4 regions of the Raoultella sp. genome follow, and region 2 is predicted to be linked to each of the others. Evidence: predicted binding sites of a transcription regulator. Region 2 holds the regulator's gene; each other region holds the start of a gene.
The links. The regulator CRP, encoded in region 2, controls carbon source genes, mostly activating them, when cyclic AMP is high. The targets are predictions, from matches to a motif close to ATGTGANNNNNNTCACAT.
Positions count from the first base shown of each region.

Region 1: epd (erythrose-4-phosphate dehydrogenase) is a predicted target of CRP. The motif match lies at 2,229-2,246, and genes of this name have one in related genera.
Region 3: ACZAHD_RS08830 (CidA/LrgA family protein) is a predicted target of CRP. The motif match lies at 2,393-2,410, and genes of this name have one in related genera.
Region 4: ACZAHD_RS09120 (YjcB family protein) is a predicted target of CRP. The motif match lies at 2,721-2,738, and genes of this name have one in related genera.

Region 1 covers NZ_JBCNNS010000041.1:29,298-33,820, reverse strand. Annotated here, with positions in the region: gene pgk (phosphoglycerate kinase) at 1-938, opposite strand, end outside; gene epd (erythrose-4-phosphate dehydrogenase) at 1,016-2,035, opposite strand; gene tkt (transketolase) at 2,364-4,355, opposite strand.
Region 2 covers NZ_JBCNNS010000048.1:10,401-14,923, forward strand. Annotated here, with positions in the region: gene argD (bifunctional acetylornithine/succinyldiaminopimelate transaminase) at 1-208, shown strand, start outside; gene ACZAHD_RS10795 (YccS/YhfK family putative transporter) at 198-2,276, opposite strand; gene crp (cAMP-activated global transcriptional regulator CRP) at 2,329-2,961, opposite strand; gene ACZAHD_RS10805 (OsmC family protein) at 3,268-3,672, shown strand; gene ACZAHD_RS10810 (phosphoribulokinase) at 3,737-4,523, opposite strand, start outside.
Region 3 covers NZ_JBCNNS010000036.1:16,274-20,796, forward strand. Annotated here, with positions in the region: gene sanA (outer membrane permeability protein SanA) at 1-113, opposite strand, end outside; gene cdd (cytidine deaminase) at 240-1,124, opposite strand; gene ACZAHD_RS08825 (CidB/LrgB family autolysis modulator) at 1,252-1,947, opposite strand; gene ACZAHD_RS08830 (CidA/LrgA family protein) at 1,937-2,344, opposite strand; gene dusC (tRNA dihydrouridine(16) synthase DusC) at 2,713-3,645, shown strand; gene ACZAHD_RS08840 (carbohydrate porin) at 4,000-4,523, shown strand, end outside.
Region 4 covers NZ_JBCNNS010000038.1:9,023-13,545, forward strand. Annotated here, with positions in the region: gene ecpD (fimbrial adhesin EcpD) at 1-1,600, shown strand, start outside; gene ACZAHD_RS09115 (fimbrial biogenesis chaperone) at 1,569-2,267, shown strand; gene ACZAHD_RS09120 (YjcB family protein) at 2,315-2,596, opposite strand; gene ACZAHD_RS09125 (EAL domain-containing protein) at 3,123-4,523, shown strand, end outside.

The DNA of each region.
Region 1 (4,523 bases), on a different contig from region 2:
AATACGCCAACCGGACCGTTCCACAGAATAGTTTTAGCGTTTTTCAGGATATCAGCCAGTTTCTGTGCAGAAACGTCGCCCAGGTCCAGGATCTGCTCGTCATCTTTGATGTCGTTAACAGATTTCAGCGTCGCAGTCGCTGTTTCGGAGAACTCAGTGGCCACGCGAACGTCAGTCGGCACCGGGATATCGCAGGTGGTCAGCAGGCGTTTTGCTTCGTCAACCAGATCAGCTTCGTACAGGGATTTACCCACGTTGTGGCCCTGAGCGGCGACGAAGGTGTTGGCGATGCCACCACCGACGATCAGCTGGTCAGCGATTTTCGACAGGGAATCCAGAACGGTCAGTTTGGTGGAAACTTTAGAACCACCCACGATGGCGACCATCGGGCGAGCCGGCTCTTTCAGCGCTTTACCCAGCGCGTCCAGTTCAGCGGCCAGCAGCGGACCTGCGCAGGCAACATCGGCGAATTTACCGATACCGTGGGTAGAGGCCTGCGCACGGTGTGCGGTACCAAAGGCGTCCATGACGAACACGTCGCACAGCGCCGCGTATTTTTTGGACAGCGCTTCGTCGTCTTTTTTCTCGCCTTTGTTGAAGCGAACGTTTTCCAGAACAACCAGTTCACCGGCTGCAACTTCAACGCCATCCAGGTAATCTTTAACCAGACGTACCGGGCTAGACAGTTTGTCTTTCAGGTAATTAACAACCGGCAGCAGAGAGAATTCTTCGTTGTACTCGCCTTCGGTCGGACGACCCAGGTGAGAAGTGACCATCACTTTAGCACCCTGTTTCAGCGCCAGCTCAATGGTCGGCAGAGAAGCACGGATACGCGCGTCGCTGGTTACTTTCCCGTCTTTAACTGGTACGTTCAGATCGGCACGGATAAAAACGCGTTTACCAGCCAGATCCAGATCGGTCATCTTAATTACAGACATGGTGAATCCTCTCAATGATTCTTAAAGTTTTGCAGACGCCATACGCTCCATCGCGAACAATGTTGCGCAGGGATGTCTCACCTGAAACCAATAACGGACATCGCTAACGTCGTGTCAAGCATCCGGTTAGCAAAGCCCCATTCATTATCACACCAGACCAATGTTTTGATCAGATGAGCACCACTGACCCGGGTTTGGGTACCATCAACGATGGCGCTGTGTGGGTCGTGGTTGAAATCTATCGAGACCAACGGCAATTCCGTATAGTCAACTATACCATGAAATGCACCTTGTGCTGCTTTTTGCAGCAACTGGTTGACTTCGTTACTCTTTACGGGTTTTTTCACCGTCACGCTAAGGTCAATCGCTGTCACATTAATCGTCGGTACGCGGACCGCAATCGCCTCGAAACGGTCGTTAAATTGCGGGAAAATTCGCGTGATCCCGGCAGCAAGTTTGGTATCAACCGGAATAATCGACTGGCTGGCCGCGCGCGTACGGCGCAGGTCCGGATGATAAGCGTCGATCACCTGTTGATCGTGCATGGCGGAGTGGATTGTCGTTACCGTTCCTGACTCAATGCCATAGGCATCATCTAACAGTTTTATGACCGGGATAATGCAGTTGGTCGTGCAGGAGGCGTTAGAAACAATACGGTGCTCCGGACGCAACTCATCATGGTTCACACCAAATACAACGGTCGCGTCGAGATCGCTGCTACCGGGATGGGAAAAGAGCACTTTCTTTGCCCCTGCCCGAATATGGGCTTCGCCATGCGCACGGCTGCCGTAAACACCGGTACAATCGAGTACAATATCAACTGCCAGCTCTTCCCAGGGCAGCGCCTCAATCGAAGGTTCGTGCAGCAGGCGTATAGCGTCATCGCCGACATAGAGCAGCTCTCTTTCCTGGCGAACATCCCAGGCAAAGCGCCCATGGCTGGTGTCATATTTCAACAAATGCGCGATACCCGCGGCATCCGCCAGCTCGTTGATTGCCACCACGGTAATTTCCGCACGACGCCCGGATTCATATAAAGCGCGAACCACGTTGCGTCCTATGCGACCGAAGCCATTAATCGCAATGCGTATGGTCATAGGTCTCCTGCAAGGTTGTCCCTGATTTGAGATGGCTGACAGAGTAATCCAGCAACGCCCGAAGGGAAACCTTACCCGTCGCAAACTGCGACTGATTGATTAATTGTCGAACATTTAAACGACTGAAACGCTTCAGCTAGAATAAGCGAAACAAGGAATAAAAGGAATGTCTGTCCAGCGGAAGAAGTACGTTATCTGACATACATCACATTTTGGTTGGAATAATACGCAATCTGCCGGCAGCGGTCGGGAATAACGACGACAAAAAAAGCCGGGCGTTATCCCGGCTTTTCTGCTGTTATCGCCCGGCTCACCGGGCAGGTAACAACTACAGCAGTGCTTTCGCTTTCGCGACCACGTTGTCGACGGTAAAGCCGAACTCTTCGAACAGCTGCTCTGCCGGCGCAGACTCACCGAAGGTAGTCATGCCAACGATAGCGCCGTTCAGGCCCACGTATTTGAACCAGTAGTCGGCGATGCCGGCTTCGATAGCTACGCGAGCAGAGACCGCTTTCGGCAGCACGGATTCACGGTACGCCGCATCCTGCTTGTCGAACGCGTCGGTAGACGGCATGGAGACCACGCGCGCCTTCACGCCTTCGGCAGTCAGTTTGTCCCACGCGGCAACCGCCAGTTCAACTTCAGAACCGGTGGCGATGAAGATAAGCTCTGGCTGACCGGCACAGTCTTTCAGCACGTAGCCGCCGCGAGCGATGTCTTTCAACTGCTGTTCGCTACGCTCCTGCTGCGCCAGGTTCTGACGAGAGAGGATCAGCGCGGTCGGGCCGTCGTGACGCTCAACGCCATATTTCCACGCCACCGCAGATTCGACCTGATCACACGGACGCCATGTGGACATGTTCGGAGTCACGCGCAGGGAAGCCACCTGCTCTACCGGCTGGTGAGTCGGGCCATCTTCGCCCAGCCCGATGGAGTCGTGGGTGTAGACCATCACCTGACGCTTTTTCATCAGCGCGGCCATACGCACCGCGTTACGGGCATATTCCACGAACATCAGGAAGGTGGAAGTGTACGGCAGGAAACCACCGTGCAGTGAAATACCGTTGGCAATCGCGGTCATCCCGAATTCACGCACGCCGTAATGGATATAGTTACCGGCGGTATCTTCGTTAATCGCTTTAGAACCAGACCACAGGGTCAGGTTAGACGGCGCCAGGTCAGCGGAACCGCCGAGGAATTCCGGCAGCAGCGGGCCAAACGCTTCAATGGCATTCTGCGACGCTTTACGGCTGGCGATTTTCGCCGGATTAGCCTGCAGCTTAGCGATAAATTCACTGGCTTTGGAGTCGAAGTCAGCCGGCATTTCGCCCTTCATACGACGGGTGAATTCAGCTGCTTCCTGCGGGAAAGCTTGTGCATAAGCCGCGAACTTCTCGTTCCAGGCCGCTTCTTTCGCCTGACCGGCTTCTTTGGCATCCCACTGCGCATAGATATCAGACGGGATTTCGAAGGCCGGGTGTTTCCAGCCCAGCGCTTCGCGGGTCAGCGCAATTTCTGCATCACCCAGCGGGGCGCCGTGAGAATCGTGAGTACCGGCTTTGTTCGGTGAACCGAAACCGATGATGGTTTTGCACATCAGCAGGGACGGTTTGTCGGTGACCGCACGCGCTTCTTCTACCGCACGTTTGATCGCGTCAGCGTCGTGACCATCAACACCGCGCACTACGTGCCAGCCATAGGCTTCGAAACGTTTAGCGGTGTCGTCGGTGAACCAGCCTTCCACATGACCGTCGATGGAGATACCGTTGTCATCATAGAACGCCACCAGTTTACCCAGTTTCAGGGTACCGGCCAGGGAGCAGACTTCGTGAGAGATCCCTTCCATCATGCAACCGTCGCCCATGAAAGCGTAGGTGAAGTGGTCAACGATATCGTGGCCCGGACGGTTGAACTGCGCAGCCAGCGTTTTTTCTGCGATAGCCATGCCCACAGCGTTAGCAATACCCTGGCCCAGCGGGCCGGTGGTGGTTTCAACGCCCGCGGTGTAGCCCACTTCCGGGTGGCCCGGCGTCTTAGAGTGCAGCTGACGGAAGTTTTTCAGCTCTTCGATCGGCAGATCATAACCGGTAAGGTGCAGCAGGCTGTAAATCAGCATCGAGCCATGGCCGTTGGACAGCACGAAACGGTCGCGGTCGGCCCAGGCCGGGTTCTGCGGGTTATGGTTCATGAAATCACGCCACAGGACTTCGGCAATGTCAGCCATACCCATCGGGGCACCCGGGTGGCCGGATTTGGCTTTCTGTACAGCATCCATGCTCAGCGCACGAATAGCGTTAGCAAGCTCTTTACGTGAGGACATTTTGACTCCAGTTCGGACTGTTGAAGGCCATACCCTTAACGACTTGACGAGAGCACGTTTTGGGCTACGCCAGAAAAAAGTGTCAACAATGTAACCCAAGCGAGAAAGCATGTACATGGAGCATCCTTTTGTGGTTTAAGAAATCTCCGGAACACGTTGTGCTGCCAC
Region 2 (4,523 bases):
GGGGCTGTTGATTGGCGCGGAGCTGAAGCCGCAGCATAAAGGCCGGGCTCGCGATTTTCTTTATTCCGCGGCAGATGCGGGGGTGATGGTGCTTAATGCCGGGCCGGATGTAATGCGCTTTGTACCTTCGCTGGTTATTGAAGAGAAGGATATTGCCGAAGGCATGGCTCGCTTTGCGCAGGCGGTACAGCAGGTGCTTAGCGCTTAATTGCGCGTAACCAGATGCCGTGATGCGGGCGCTGACGCCATGCCACCGAGGAGATGGTGTGCATGGTGTTCAGATGATCAAGGATCCGCTGCAGATGTTGCTCCATCGTACTTAACGGGCCACGGCTCACCTCCACATCCTGCGACTCCATAATATTCACATCGCCAGCGCTGCCGGGACCGTCGGTATCCAGCCGCTGCTGGCAACGCTGGAGCGCAACCTCACAAGATTCCAGATAGCGTCGGGCCAGTTCCGGCGTTAGCATCGTATGCTCGCGGGCCAGCGTGGTCATCGCGTTGATATGCTCAACAATAAACTGGCTGTGGGTGACCCATAGCTTCATATCATCAAGATAATGTGTGTTAAACCCGGGTTCCTGCATGGCCTGATTCAGCGAGTTATACAGTGAGTTATGTGCCTGGTTGACACGCATCCGGCGATAGGCCAGCGCCGGGGCTTGATGATCGTCGCTGAGAATCAGCCTGATCGCCTCCTGATCGGCTTCCAGCGCGTCGTGAGCATTCTTGCGCAGTAGCCCGCTTTGCCATTGCGGCCATAGCCAGACCATACCGCCAAACGCAATAAGGCAGCCAATAAGCGTATCGATAAGTCTGGCGACAATATACTGCTCGCCATTTAGCGTCAGAAGCTGCAGGGTATACACCGCCGTCACGGTAAAGCCAACCATCGCCCAGCCGTAATGTTTGCGAATAATCAGGTAACTCAGCAGCGTGACGACCAGCATCGCCGAGAGTGTATAACCCTCCGGGACGTGAAAGTGCAATGCCAGGCCGGCGATGGCCAGACCGGCAAGAGTCCCTGCCGCCCGATGGACAATACGTACCCGTGTCGCGCCGTAGCCGTTTTGGGTCACAAAAAGCACCGTCATCAGGATCCAGTAAGGCTTGGGTAGGTTCAGGGTGCTTCCCATCAGGCTCGCGGCCGTTAACATCACGCAGATACGTGCGGCGTTACGTAACGCCGGCGATTTCCACGAGAGATAGTTCTTTAGCGCGGGCAGCAACGGCAGACGGCGCTCTTTATCCGCCATCAGATCGCGAGCATACAGCGGGCGCTGGGTGCGCAGTACCCGGGCTATTCGGCTGAAGTGCCAGGCGCAGAACTGCCCTACCGGGTTGTCGGGATGCTGCCAGGCAATTTTCTCTAGCGCGCCGATTTGCTTATCCATGTGGAAGCGTTGCGGATAGCGGTGGTAGAGAATGTCATCAGCCAGTACCCTCAGGCGGGCGGCAACGGTTTGTGCGTTCCAGCGGATCACCGCCTCGGCATGGCTGCGCTCAACCAGTTTTTGCACTTCTTCGGGTTGGTGCAGGCTGACGGAGATATGTTCCTGTAAATCCAGCGCCATCTGAAACGCTCGCAGCAGGCGCTTGTGGTCATTGCGCTGGTTCGCCGCCAGCATATGCATCTGCTGGTAGCATTGGGTGATCAGGTCCACCACCTTCTGCTGGCGCGTGAGCAACGGCGGCAGAGAAGTGCTGGGATCGATATGCTGGGTCAACAGGCTGTATTTGGCTTCGCAATAGTTAGCCAGCTCCCGATAGAGCAGGCTCAGCGATTCACGCAACGGCTGCTCGCGCCATAGCCAAAACCAGAACCAGTTAAACAGGCCGTACCACAGCGTCCCGAGGGCGTAGATCAGCAGGGGTTCCCAGACGGGCATGTTTCCGGCAAGGCTCAGGGTAAAGATAGCGGCAATTAACGAAGCGGGCAGAAGCCTGGCATGCAGAGAGCTGATCTCCGCCGTTACGCCGAGCAGCAGCGCCAGGCCGCTGAGGATCAAGGGCAGCGGGATATCCTGCTGAAGAAGAAGCTGGACGACCAGGCTACAGCCGGCAAACAGCGAACCGCCAATAATCAGACGTTTAAAAAAGCGTTTATGCGGTGTATCCAGACCGGCGACGTTACAGCAGGCGGGCACTAGCGAGAACAGCAGACCTTGCTGTAAGTGACCGAGGAGGAAGCCGATTGCGACAGGCAAACACAACACCAGCGTTTGCCGCAGTGCATAGTTGACTTCCGGGTGGTAAATCAGCCTGCGCCACATAGAGGGGAAACAAAAACGGCGTATTGCGGGCGCAACACGCCGTTTCATCGACTTAACGCGTACCGTATACGACGATAGTTTTGCCGTGTGCGGAGATCAGGTTCTGATCTTCCAGCATCTTCAGGATACGGCCAACGGTTTCGCGGGAACAACCCACGATCTGACCGATTTCCTGGCGGGTAATTTTAATTTGCATACCATCAGGATGGGTCATCGCATCCGGCTGTTTTGCCAGGTTCAACAACGTCTGAGCGATGCGCCCGGTGACGTCGAGGAAGGCAAGGTTACCCACTTTTTCTGAGGTCACCTGCAGACGGCGAGCCATCTGCGATGACAAGCGCATCAGGATATCCGGGTTAACCTGAATGAGCTGACGGAATTTTTTGTAGGAGATTTCGGCCACTTCACATGCGGTTTTCGCACGTACCCAGGCGCTACGCTCCTGGCCTTCTTCAAACAAGCCTAATTCACCGATGAAATCGCCCTGGTTGAGGTAAGAGAGGATCATCTCTTTACCTTCTTCATCCTTGATGAGCACAGCCACAGAGCCTTTGACGATGTAGTACAACGTTTCTGCTTTTTCACCCTGGTGGATCAGCGTGCTTTTAGATGGGTACTTATGAATGTGGCAATGAGACAAGAACCATTCGAGGGTAGGGTCTGTTTGCGGTTTGCCAAGCACCATGCGCGGTTATCCTCTGTTATAAGCTATCTCCGGGTGCCGACACTACACGGCATCCGGGCATGCAATCGTATTGTTTCCCTATGCCTGGGAAACGGGCTGGTGATTTTTCTTCAGCCTGTAATGTGAACTCCTCTGCATACATGCAGTACATCAATGTAATACTGTAGCATCCTGACTGTTTTAGCATAGCTTTTGCCGCATGTCTCCTGGTGTCTCGCTTCAGCATGATGCAGGTCGCCTTCCGTTGCGAGAATTGTTATGTACGCGTAATCTGTCAGGAAAATTGCAACCTTGGAGTTAAATTTTATGCAAGCTCGTGTGAAATGGGTTGAAGGGTTAACCTTCATCGGAGAGTCCGCATCAGGTCACCAGATTCTGATGGACGGCAACTCCGGAGATAAAGCGCCAAGCCCAATGGAGATGGTGCTGATGGCGGCGGGCGGATGCAGCGCGATCGATGTCGTGTCTATTTTGCAGAAAGGTCGCCACGACGTGACTAACTGTGAAGTCAAGCTGACGTCTGAACGTCGGGAAGAGGCGCCGCGCCTGTTTACCCATATCAATATGCATTTTATCGTGACTGGCAAGGAGCTGAAAGAGGCTGCCGTTTCCCGCGCGGTGGATCTGTCGGCGGAGAAATACTGCTCGGTGGCACTGATGCTGCAAAAAGCGGTGAATATCACCCACTCATTTGAGGTAGTGGAGGCGTAATGCCCAGATACCCGGTGGCACGCTGCTTACCGGGTTGACACCGCTCGTCGCGCCACCCGGTCATTTAAATCGCTTTACCTTCCATCAAGCGCTCCACCAGCGGCGTCATGATGAGCTCCATCGCCAGCCCCATTTTCCCGCCCGGCACCACCAGCGTATTGATATGCGAGATAAACGAGCCCTGCAGCATCGCCAGCAGCCAGGGAAAATCGATATCCCGCAGGTTGCGGAAGTGGATCACCACAAAGCTTTCATCCAATGACGGGATGCCCTTTGCGGCAAACGGGTTGGAGGTGTCGACAGTGGGGACGCGCTGGAAGTTGATATGGGTACGCGAAAACTGCGGCGTGATGAAATTGATATAGTCTTCCATTGAACGGACAACGGAATCCATCACCGCTTCACGAGAGTGGCCTCGTTCGCTGGTATCGCGGATGAGCTTCTGAATCCATTCCAGGTTGACGATAGGCACCACGCCGACCAGCAGGTCGACATTCTGCGCGACGTTATATTGCGGCGTGACAACCCCGCCGTGCAGCCCTTCATAAAACAGGACATCGGTCGGCTCCGGTAGCGGTTGCCACGGCGTGAAGGTGCCCGGCACCTGATTCCACGGCACCGCTTCATCATAGGTATGCAGATATTTGCGCGACTGGCCGCTACCGTTACGCCCATACTCAAGGAAGGTGTTTTCCAGCAGTCCGAAGTCGTTGGCTTCCGGGCCGAAGTAGCTGATGTGTTTTCCCTGATCGCGCGCTTTGCGGATCGCCATGTCCATTTCCGGGCGGGTATATCGATGGAAGCTGTCGCCTTCCACCTCAGCAGCACGCAGGTTTAGCTGAGCGAAAATT
Region 3 (4,523 bases), on a different contig from region 2:
TCATCATAGATATATGGAGCGGTTTTCCAGCTCATCCAACGGTCAAGACCCAGCACGGTCAACAGCAGCAGGCCGAACAGGACTAACAGGCTGTATAACACACGCTTTAACATTCACCTGACTCATGTGGACAATGGAGCTATCAGGCTACTTTACCCGCCGGGCAAGAGCAAGAAACCATCGTTTAATTGCCGGGATTTTCAACAATGCGGGCCGATGGGGCCCGCATGACGGCAAAATTAGCCGAGCAGGACGCGATCAATATTCTGACAACCTAATGCTTTCAGCGTTGCGACGGTCGCATCCCATTGAATCAGCGCCGCATCGGCTTTCTCAGCCAGAATAGCGCGCTGAATATCCGGATAGTCATAGCCGTTAAGACTCAGCAGATTGAGCGCCCCTTGTAGCGGCGGCAGCGTCGGGTTAAACGCCGCGTTTTCCGCATAGCTACCGGCGAAAATGGTGCCGTCTTTCAACTCCAGCGCGACGCCGGAAGGCGAGTGGCTGTATGGCATATGGCAGCGGTTGGCGGCCTGAATAGCCGCCTGCGCCAGGATGTCGCCGGTCAGCGGGAAACCATGATCCTGTTGATCCATCAGCAGCGTTTTAATCTCCAGATCCTTCGGACCGAAGGCATCCGGCAGATAGTGCTGCAGCGAATGCGCTTCGCGGCCCGGCAGATGAATACGCAGGACCTGGCTACTGTTCAGTTCATTCATAAACTGACGGCAATGGCCGCAGGGGGTGTAGTTGACGGTAATGGCCTTGAGCGACCGTTCGCCGCGCAGCCAGGCGTGGCTAATGGCGCTTTGTTCCGCGTGCACGGTTTGCTGCATTGTGGCGCCGAGGAACTCCATGTTGCCGCCAAAATACCAGGTTCCGCTAATGCCGCGGGCGATGGCGCCAACATTAAAATGGGAAAGGTCGGCGCGCGCACAGGCTGCCGCAATCGGCAGCAACGCAAAGGCCAGCGCGTCTTCATCGAGGCCTGTTGCGTTTCGCAGAGTAGCGACCTGACCGGCATCCAGTAAAGCCGGGAAGTGCGGGTCGTTCAGCATCGGGGCGATGGCCGCTTGCAGGTCTGCCGCCAGAAGGGGAAGAGCAGCGTGAAAACGTGGGTGCATGGCGTTGCCTCATAACAATGTAATGGGAATCTAGTGTACGGGCGGGGGGAGCCCATATATGTGATTAATATCTCATTGTTTATGCAATATGTTTTTGTTGCAGTAATAAATGTGATAAATGTCACATTTATCCGACAATAGCCAGAATCACCGGGAACAAAAAGGGCGCCACCAGCGAGGTGATAATCCCGCACAACACCAGCGCCAGGGAGCTGAAAGCCCCTTCCTGATAGTCCAGTTCCGCACAGCGGGCGGTCCCCAGGGCATGGGATGCGGTCCCCATCGACAGGCCTCGCGAGGCTTTGGTGTGTATACGCATCAGGTTAAGCAGGCTGTGGCCGAAAACCGCACCGAGAATCCCCACGAAAATGACGCACACCGCGCTGATGGCCGGAATACCGCCAATGCTTCCGCTGACCGCCATCGCAATCGGTGTGGTGACCGATTTCGGCATAATGGACGCGGCAATTTGTGGTGTCGCGCCGAGCAGCAGCGCGACGGTGGTGCCGGTCACCATCGCGACAACACTGCCGATAAAGCAGATGGTAATGATTGATTTCCAACGGGCGCGTATCTGGTGAAGTTGTTCATACAGCGGGAAGGCCAACGCCACGACCGCAGGCTGAAGCAAATCGTTGAGAATTTTACTGCCCTGAAAATAGCGATCGTAGGAGATACCGCTGATCAGCAAAAACGGGATGATCACTACCATTGCCACCAGCAGGGGATTCAGCAGCGGAAATTTAAACCGCGCGGCCAGCTTGCGGGCGAGGAAAAAAACGATCAGCGTCAGCGGCAAGGACCACCAGATCTCATGCATCATCTTTGACGTCCTCAGTTTGACCGACCACTTTACGCTCGCCGTGAACCAGATGTGAGCTCCAGCTCACCACCAGGAAGACCACTAATGTACTGATCGTGCAAGAGATTGCCACCGGGCCGAGCTGCACTCGCAGCAGATCCCAGTATTGCATGACGCCAACGCCGATGGGCACGAACAGTAGCGCCATATAGCGAATCAATATGTTGCAGCCGGGGTTGACCCACTTCGGCGGCATAATCTGTAGCGCCAGAAGAACGAACAAAATCAGCATGCCGATAATACTGCCGGGAATCGTAATGGGCAGCAGGGAAGCAACAAAAATCCCGGCGTATAAACAAGCATAGATCAGGACAAAAGCCCGCAGGTACTGCCAGATAATATTCAGCGATTTACTCATGGTAATAACCCTTGATGAACCATATTCATCATACAATTAAACCTTGAAATGTGCTACCGATCACATCATGAATTCCAGACATAGAGTTGATAGAGTAATGGAACCTTCGGGCCTGCGGAATGGATGTTGAAGAATCCTGCGATAAATAATCGTGAGAAGGTCTCAGGGAGCGCGGGGCGCTGCGCTGTTGTCTCGCGGTCGCCACACAACCTTGCAACTCACGATGCGGCAAAAAAGCGTAACGCCAATGGCGGTATCCCTGTCTTATTGCACACCGCGACCCGGTAAGTGCAGCCGAACGACATTGAGATCTTTCAACCAACGTACAGAGGCGCTACCATAGCGCCTCTTTTTTTCCGGGTAACAATATGCGTGTATTACTGGCGCCGATGGAAGGCGTGCTCGATTCGCTGGTGCGCGAGCTGCTGACCGAGGTTAATGATTACGATCTGTGCATCACCGAATTTCTGCGGGTGGTGGATCAGCTGCTGCCGGTAAAATCGTTCTACAAACTGTGCCCGGAACTCCATCACCAAAGCCGCACGCCTTCCGGCACTCGCGTCCGGGTGCAGCTGCTGGGGCAATATCCACAATGGCTGGCGGAAAATGCCGCGCGGGCGGTGGCGTTGGGTTCGTGGGGCGTCGATCTGAACTGCGGCTGTCCGTCAAAGCTGGTAAACGGCAGCGGCGGCGGGGCGACGCTGCTTAAAGACCCGGAGCTGATCTATCGCGCCGCAAAAGCGATGCGCGAAGCGGTGCCGGATCATCTGCCGCTGACGGTCAAAATTCGCCTGGGCTGGGACAGCGGAGCACGCCAGTTCGAAATTGCCGATGCGGTAGAGCAGGCCGGCGTGACGGAGCTCGTTGTTCACGGACGCACGAAAGAAGACGCTTATAAAGCCGAGAGGATCAACTGGGCGGCGATTGGCGAAATCCGCCAGCGGTTGTCAATTCCGGTTGTCGCTAACGGCGAAATCTGGGACTGGCAAAGCGCACAGGACTGTCTGGCGGTCACCGGCTGCGACTCGGTGATGATTGGTCGCGGCGCGCTGAACGTACCAAATTTAAGCCGGGTTATCAAATATAACGAACCGCGCATGTCGTGGCCCCAGGTTGTGGTGCTACTAAAAAAATATACACGCCTGGAAAAACAGGGTGATACCGGGTTGTATCATGTTGCGCGAATTAAACAGTGGCTCAGTTATTTACGCAAAGAATATGCTGAGGCGCTGGTGCTGTTTAATGAAATACGCACGCTGAAAACCTCTGCGGACATTGCGCTAGCCATTGCCCGTTATTAGGGAAGATTGTTAAATCGCTCACATTTTATTACTCCGGGAGCATTTGCTGATGGGCATTTCTGTCGCTGAGTGATATTGTGCTGTCCACATATTCAGGGTTGCTACTGATTACAGGCAAAACCTAAGCATTTCCGCCATTCATGGCGGAAATGCTTAGGTTTTTTTTTGCTTTTTATTTTTCGAGGAGTTAAATGGTTATTTAAAACAATGGGTTATGCTCTCATCGTTTGCATCAGTAAAGCGGTTGAATGACTGACGGGCAGGTATTGAAAAAATAAATATGAAGATTAAAAACGGGCCGGTTTATTGCCTGGGGCTAGCTATGACCTTTATTCAGTTACAATGGATATCATTATGCACAACAAAAAAATAAATTTCTTCCTGTTGATAGTGACATTTTCTCTGTTAACTTCCGGTGCGTTTGCTGCGGAAGCGGAAAAATGGAACGGTACGGTATTAGGTTTTGAGAAACCGCAAAAAGGTTTGCTTGGAGAGATGGCAGGGATTCGCCCGATCCTCGAAGATAACGGATTTAATTATAATCTCGGCTACCTCAATGAAATGGGTTACAACGCCGGTGGCGGGTATAACCATGATAAACAGCTGGCCTATATCGATCAAGTTGCCCTGACCTTTACCCAGGACCTGGAACGCTGGACCGGGATCCCGGATGCACGCGTCGAGGGGAATATCGTTAACCGTAACCACGATGATAACCTGACCACCCAACGTCTACAGGATCCACGGGTTAATTTTAACGATCTGGCACAGGAAAGTTGGGGAGGCCAGTCCATTACCCGTCTTGGCTGGCTGACCTTTGCCCGTAGCTTCGATGACCGCCGTCTGACGTGGCGTATCGGGATGATGAATAAGGTGCA
Region 4 (4,523 bases), on a different contig from region 2:
GCTGTGCGCGGTGCGGGCAGAAGCGGTGGTAACGAAAACAACCTGGGCAGATGCGGCAGCGGTGCAGTTTGTTTTTGTCGAAAACAACTCCGATGATAACTTTTTCGCCACTCCGGGCGGCGTGCTGGATCCGCGCATGACCGGAGCCAGTCGTTGGACCGGGCTGAAATACACCGGTAGCGGCACTATCTATCAGCAGAGTCTGGGCTATATCGATAACGGCTATAACACCGGGTTGAATGCCAACTGGAAATTTGACATGTGGCTGGAAAATGCACCGGTGTCGAATCCCCTGAGCGGGCTGCGCTGCATCAACTGGTACGCAGGTTGCGATATGGCGACCAGTCTGATTTTACCCCAGGTCACGGATGCAAACGGCTTTTACGGTGTGACGGTAACCCCCGGTGGACAAAAATGGATGCACGGCATGATGTCGGAGACCTTCTACCAGTATCTCCAGCAGATGCCGGTTGGCGGCAGCCTGTCGATGACGATCAATACCTGCCAGACTTCCATCTCCTACGATGCAAGCAGCGGGGCGCGCTGCAAAGATCAGGCCTCCGGCGCCTGGTACGTGCGTAAAGTGACCCATACTAAAGCGGCAAACTTAAAGCTTATTAACACCCACTCTCTGACCGAAGTTTTTATCAATAGTGATGGGATCCCGACGCTGGGCGAGGGTAGCTCGAACTGTCGCGCGCAGACGATTGGTACCCGTAGCGGTCTGAGCTGCAAGATGGTCAACTATACGTTGCAGCATAATGGACTGAGCAACACCTCGATTCATATTTTTCCGGCGATTAACAATACATCGTTGACGTCGGCGGTGAATATCTATGATATGCAGTTCAGCCTCGATGGTAACAACTGGAAACCGGTCAGCGGCAATGCCTACTACTATACGTTTAACGAGATGAAAGCCTCGGATTCGGTCTACATCTTCTTTTCCAGCAACTTCTTTAAGCAGATGGTGGCGCTGGGCATCAGTGATATTAATACCAAGGATTTGTTTAACTTCCGCTTCCAGAACACCACCTCGCCGGAGTCCGGGTGGTATGAATTTTCCACCTCCAACTCGCTGATTATCAAACCGCGTGATTTCAGCATTAGCATTATTTCCGATGAGTACAGCGCTTCGCCGTCGCGCGAGGGGTATGTCGGTACGGGGCAGCCCTCACTGGATTTTGGCTATATCGTCACCACCAGCGGAAAAACCGCCGCCGATGAAGTCCTGATCAAAGTGACTGGCCCGTCGCAGTCGATCGCCGGGCGTTCATACTGCCTGTTCAGTTCGGCTGACGGGGCGACAAAAGTGCCTTTCCCGGCGCACCTGACATTTACCACCCAGACCGGAACGAGCAAAAATTTTGACGCCGGCTGCGATAACAGCTGGCGCGATATGACGGATGCGCTGTGGCTGACGACGCCGTGGACGGATGCTTCCGGCGATACTGGCGTGATGAACAAGACGACGGTGAAATTTTCCATATCGATGAACGACAGTATTTCGTTAAGAACGGTAGATGATGATGGCTGGTTTGGTGAAGTGAGTGCTTCAGGAGAGATTCATGTTCAGGCGACATGGCGCAATATTGATTAACCTGCTCCAGGCCGTCGTGTGGTTGCTGATTCTGGGGCTGCCAACGGCGGGTCGGGCGATTTCCGTCGGCAATTTAACCTTTTCGCTGGGCGCTGAGGAGAGCTTTGTCGCCAAACGGGTACTGAATAACAATCCGAGCGCGCGGCTGTATCAGATTTCCGTCGTCGGAATAGATCGGCCGGGGGGGCACGAGGTCCGCTCTCGTCCGGCGGATGGCGAGCTGCTCTTTGCCCCCCGCCAGCTCACCTTGCAGGCCGGGCAAGGGGAATATTTTAAATTTTATTATCATGGTCCGCAGGACAATCGTGAGCGTTATTACCGGGTTTCGTTCCGCGAAATTCCTACCCGAAACCGTATTGGCCACACTGCGGCCGGCGGGTCGATCGGTATGGATCCGGTAGTGGTGATGGAAACGATTCTGGTGGTACGCCCGCGGCAGGTACAGTTCAAATGGGCCTTCGATCGGCTGGCGGGAAGCGTCAGCAACAGTGGTAATACCTGGTTTAAACTGCTGATCAAGCCGGGATGTGATGCAACGGAAGAAGAGGGCGAGGCCTGGTACTTACGGCCAGGAGATGTGGTTCGCCAGGCGGCTCTGCGCCAGCCTGGGAATAAATACATTATCTATAACGATACATTTATTAAAATATCAAAAGATTGCGAGTAGTCTTTGTCGGTGAATAAAAAAGCCTCCCGTGGGAAGTTTTTATCGTATCAGGTCATGACCATCGGCCACTGTGGCGGCGTCTGACTCATGACTTCGAGCATGACGTCTTTGATATTGCCCCAGATTTTCGCGATATCGAGCAGCGTGATCCCCAGTAAGCCGGTAGCGAACCAGCAGGCCGCGACCAGGCCGATACAGCTACAAATAACGGCTAAACCGGCATAATCACTTTTGCGTAGCTGAATGTTCATCGAACTGGCCAAAAACATCAGAACCGCGCTCACCAGCGGCCAGCGCAAAAGTATGACACTGGTAGTTATGGAAGCCATCAACTTCATCCTCAAAGAAAATCGGGTGCCTTTGACAACCTGGCGAGACTGACGATGACGCGGTGCTCTGGCTATCTACGGGCATCAGGGGAATAATGAAACATTGTTCTTGTTTCATTAAGTTGTGTGAACTATATCACATTTGCTGTTTTATTCACCAGTCAAAAATGTGCATTTTTGATGGTTTTTAAAGGCATGTGTTTATTGTGGGTATTGCTGGGGGCATTTTGCCGCGACGTCAAACAGGCAACCCGGTTTCCCGGTGATTGATTCTTTTATGTGCTCGTTATCTGCGACTTTTATGACTTATTCTTGCTTATCGTAAGGGTAAACCGAATCAAAGAACGGCTCTGTTCTTATAACGTGGAGAATGTTTCTCGATTATTAACGAAATTAGTATTATTCATCATTATTGAGAATGGGGCTTTTACATCAAATGACGGGTTGCTGAACATCGTCTCTGTTGTATAACAATGGGTGTGATCTTTTACCGCGATAAGGCATATCGCATGGATAAAAAACGGAAATGAATCGTCGCACACTGCACAAGGCGTTGAGAATATTGGCGATGACGTTAGTGGTTCTGCTCCCCATTGTGCTGGCGCTGTGGTTTGCGCAAATCAGAGCAAAAGCAGAAACCTCCCACCGGCTTCGCGCATTTTCACAACTGGCGCTGCAGCAAACGGAAATGGTGGTTTATGAGGCCGATCGGGCACGCGAAAAAGCCTTGCAGTTTCAAGGGACAATATGTTCTCCCGGACATCAGCAATATATGTTGTCGATTGTACGTAGCCTGCTTTATATCGACGATTTAATTTATGCTGACGGTACGCGTTTGTTTTGCTCGACTGCGGTGCGCCCTGATACCGCATGGCGTATTTCTGCGGCGAATTATACAAAAAAGCCGGATATCGCTATCTACTACTATCGCGACACGCCTTTCTATCCTGGCTTTGCGATGAACTATATACAGCATGGGCACTATATTGCGGTTATTAATCCACTCTCCTACAGTTCGTTAATATCGAGGGATAAAGATTTATCCTACGGTTTGTATGATACAAAAACCAATCTGTTTTTTTCCACCAGTAGCAATGCCGACGCGCCGGTACTGCATGGCCTGATCCGGCAGGAAGATACCTTTTTTCGACGGGGCAACCGAGTGTACACCGTGTTCCATTCCGCGAGCCGCCCGATCGCCGTGATTATGTCTACCGCGTCCGTCAGGTATTATCAGAGCTTTTATGATCAGGCGATGCTCATCCTCCCGCTGGGGGCGATTGTCAGCATTCTGATTGTGCTGGTGTGGTCGCGCACCTGGCAGCAATACCATTCACCGCGTAATATGCTGCAGCGCGCGCTCAATCGCCGTCAGTTGTGCCTGCATTATCAGCCGATCATCGATATCGAAAATAACCGCTGCGTCGGAGCCGAAGCGCTGCTGCGCTGGCCGGGATTTGACGGGCCGGTGATGACCCCGGCGGAGTTTATTCCGCTGGCGGAAAATGAAGGGATGATTGCGCAGGTCACCGATTACGTGGTGGATGAGTTGTTCTCCGGGCTTGGAGAATTTTTAGCCAGACATCCGCAACTGTATATTGCGATTAACCTGTCAGCCAGCGATTTCCACTCTTCGCGACTCATTGCCCAGATCGGTGAAAAGGCGCGGAACTGCGCGGTGAATATCGATCAAATTAAAATTGAAGTCACCGAACGCGGATTTATTGACGTACAGAAAACCATTCCGGTCATTCAGGCATTCCGCGAAGCCGGATATGAAATCGCCATTGATGACTTCGGTACCGGCTATTCTAATCTGTATAATCTGCACTCACTTAACGTGGATATTCTGAAGATCGATAAATCGTTTATCGATACGCTTACCATCAATAGCGTCGGCTACACGATCGCCGAACATATTATTGAA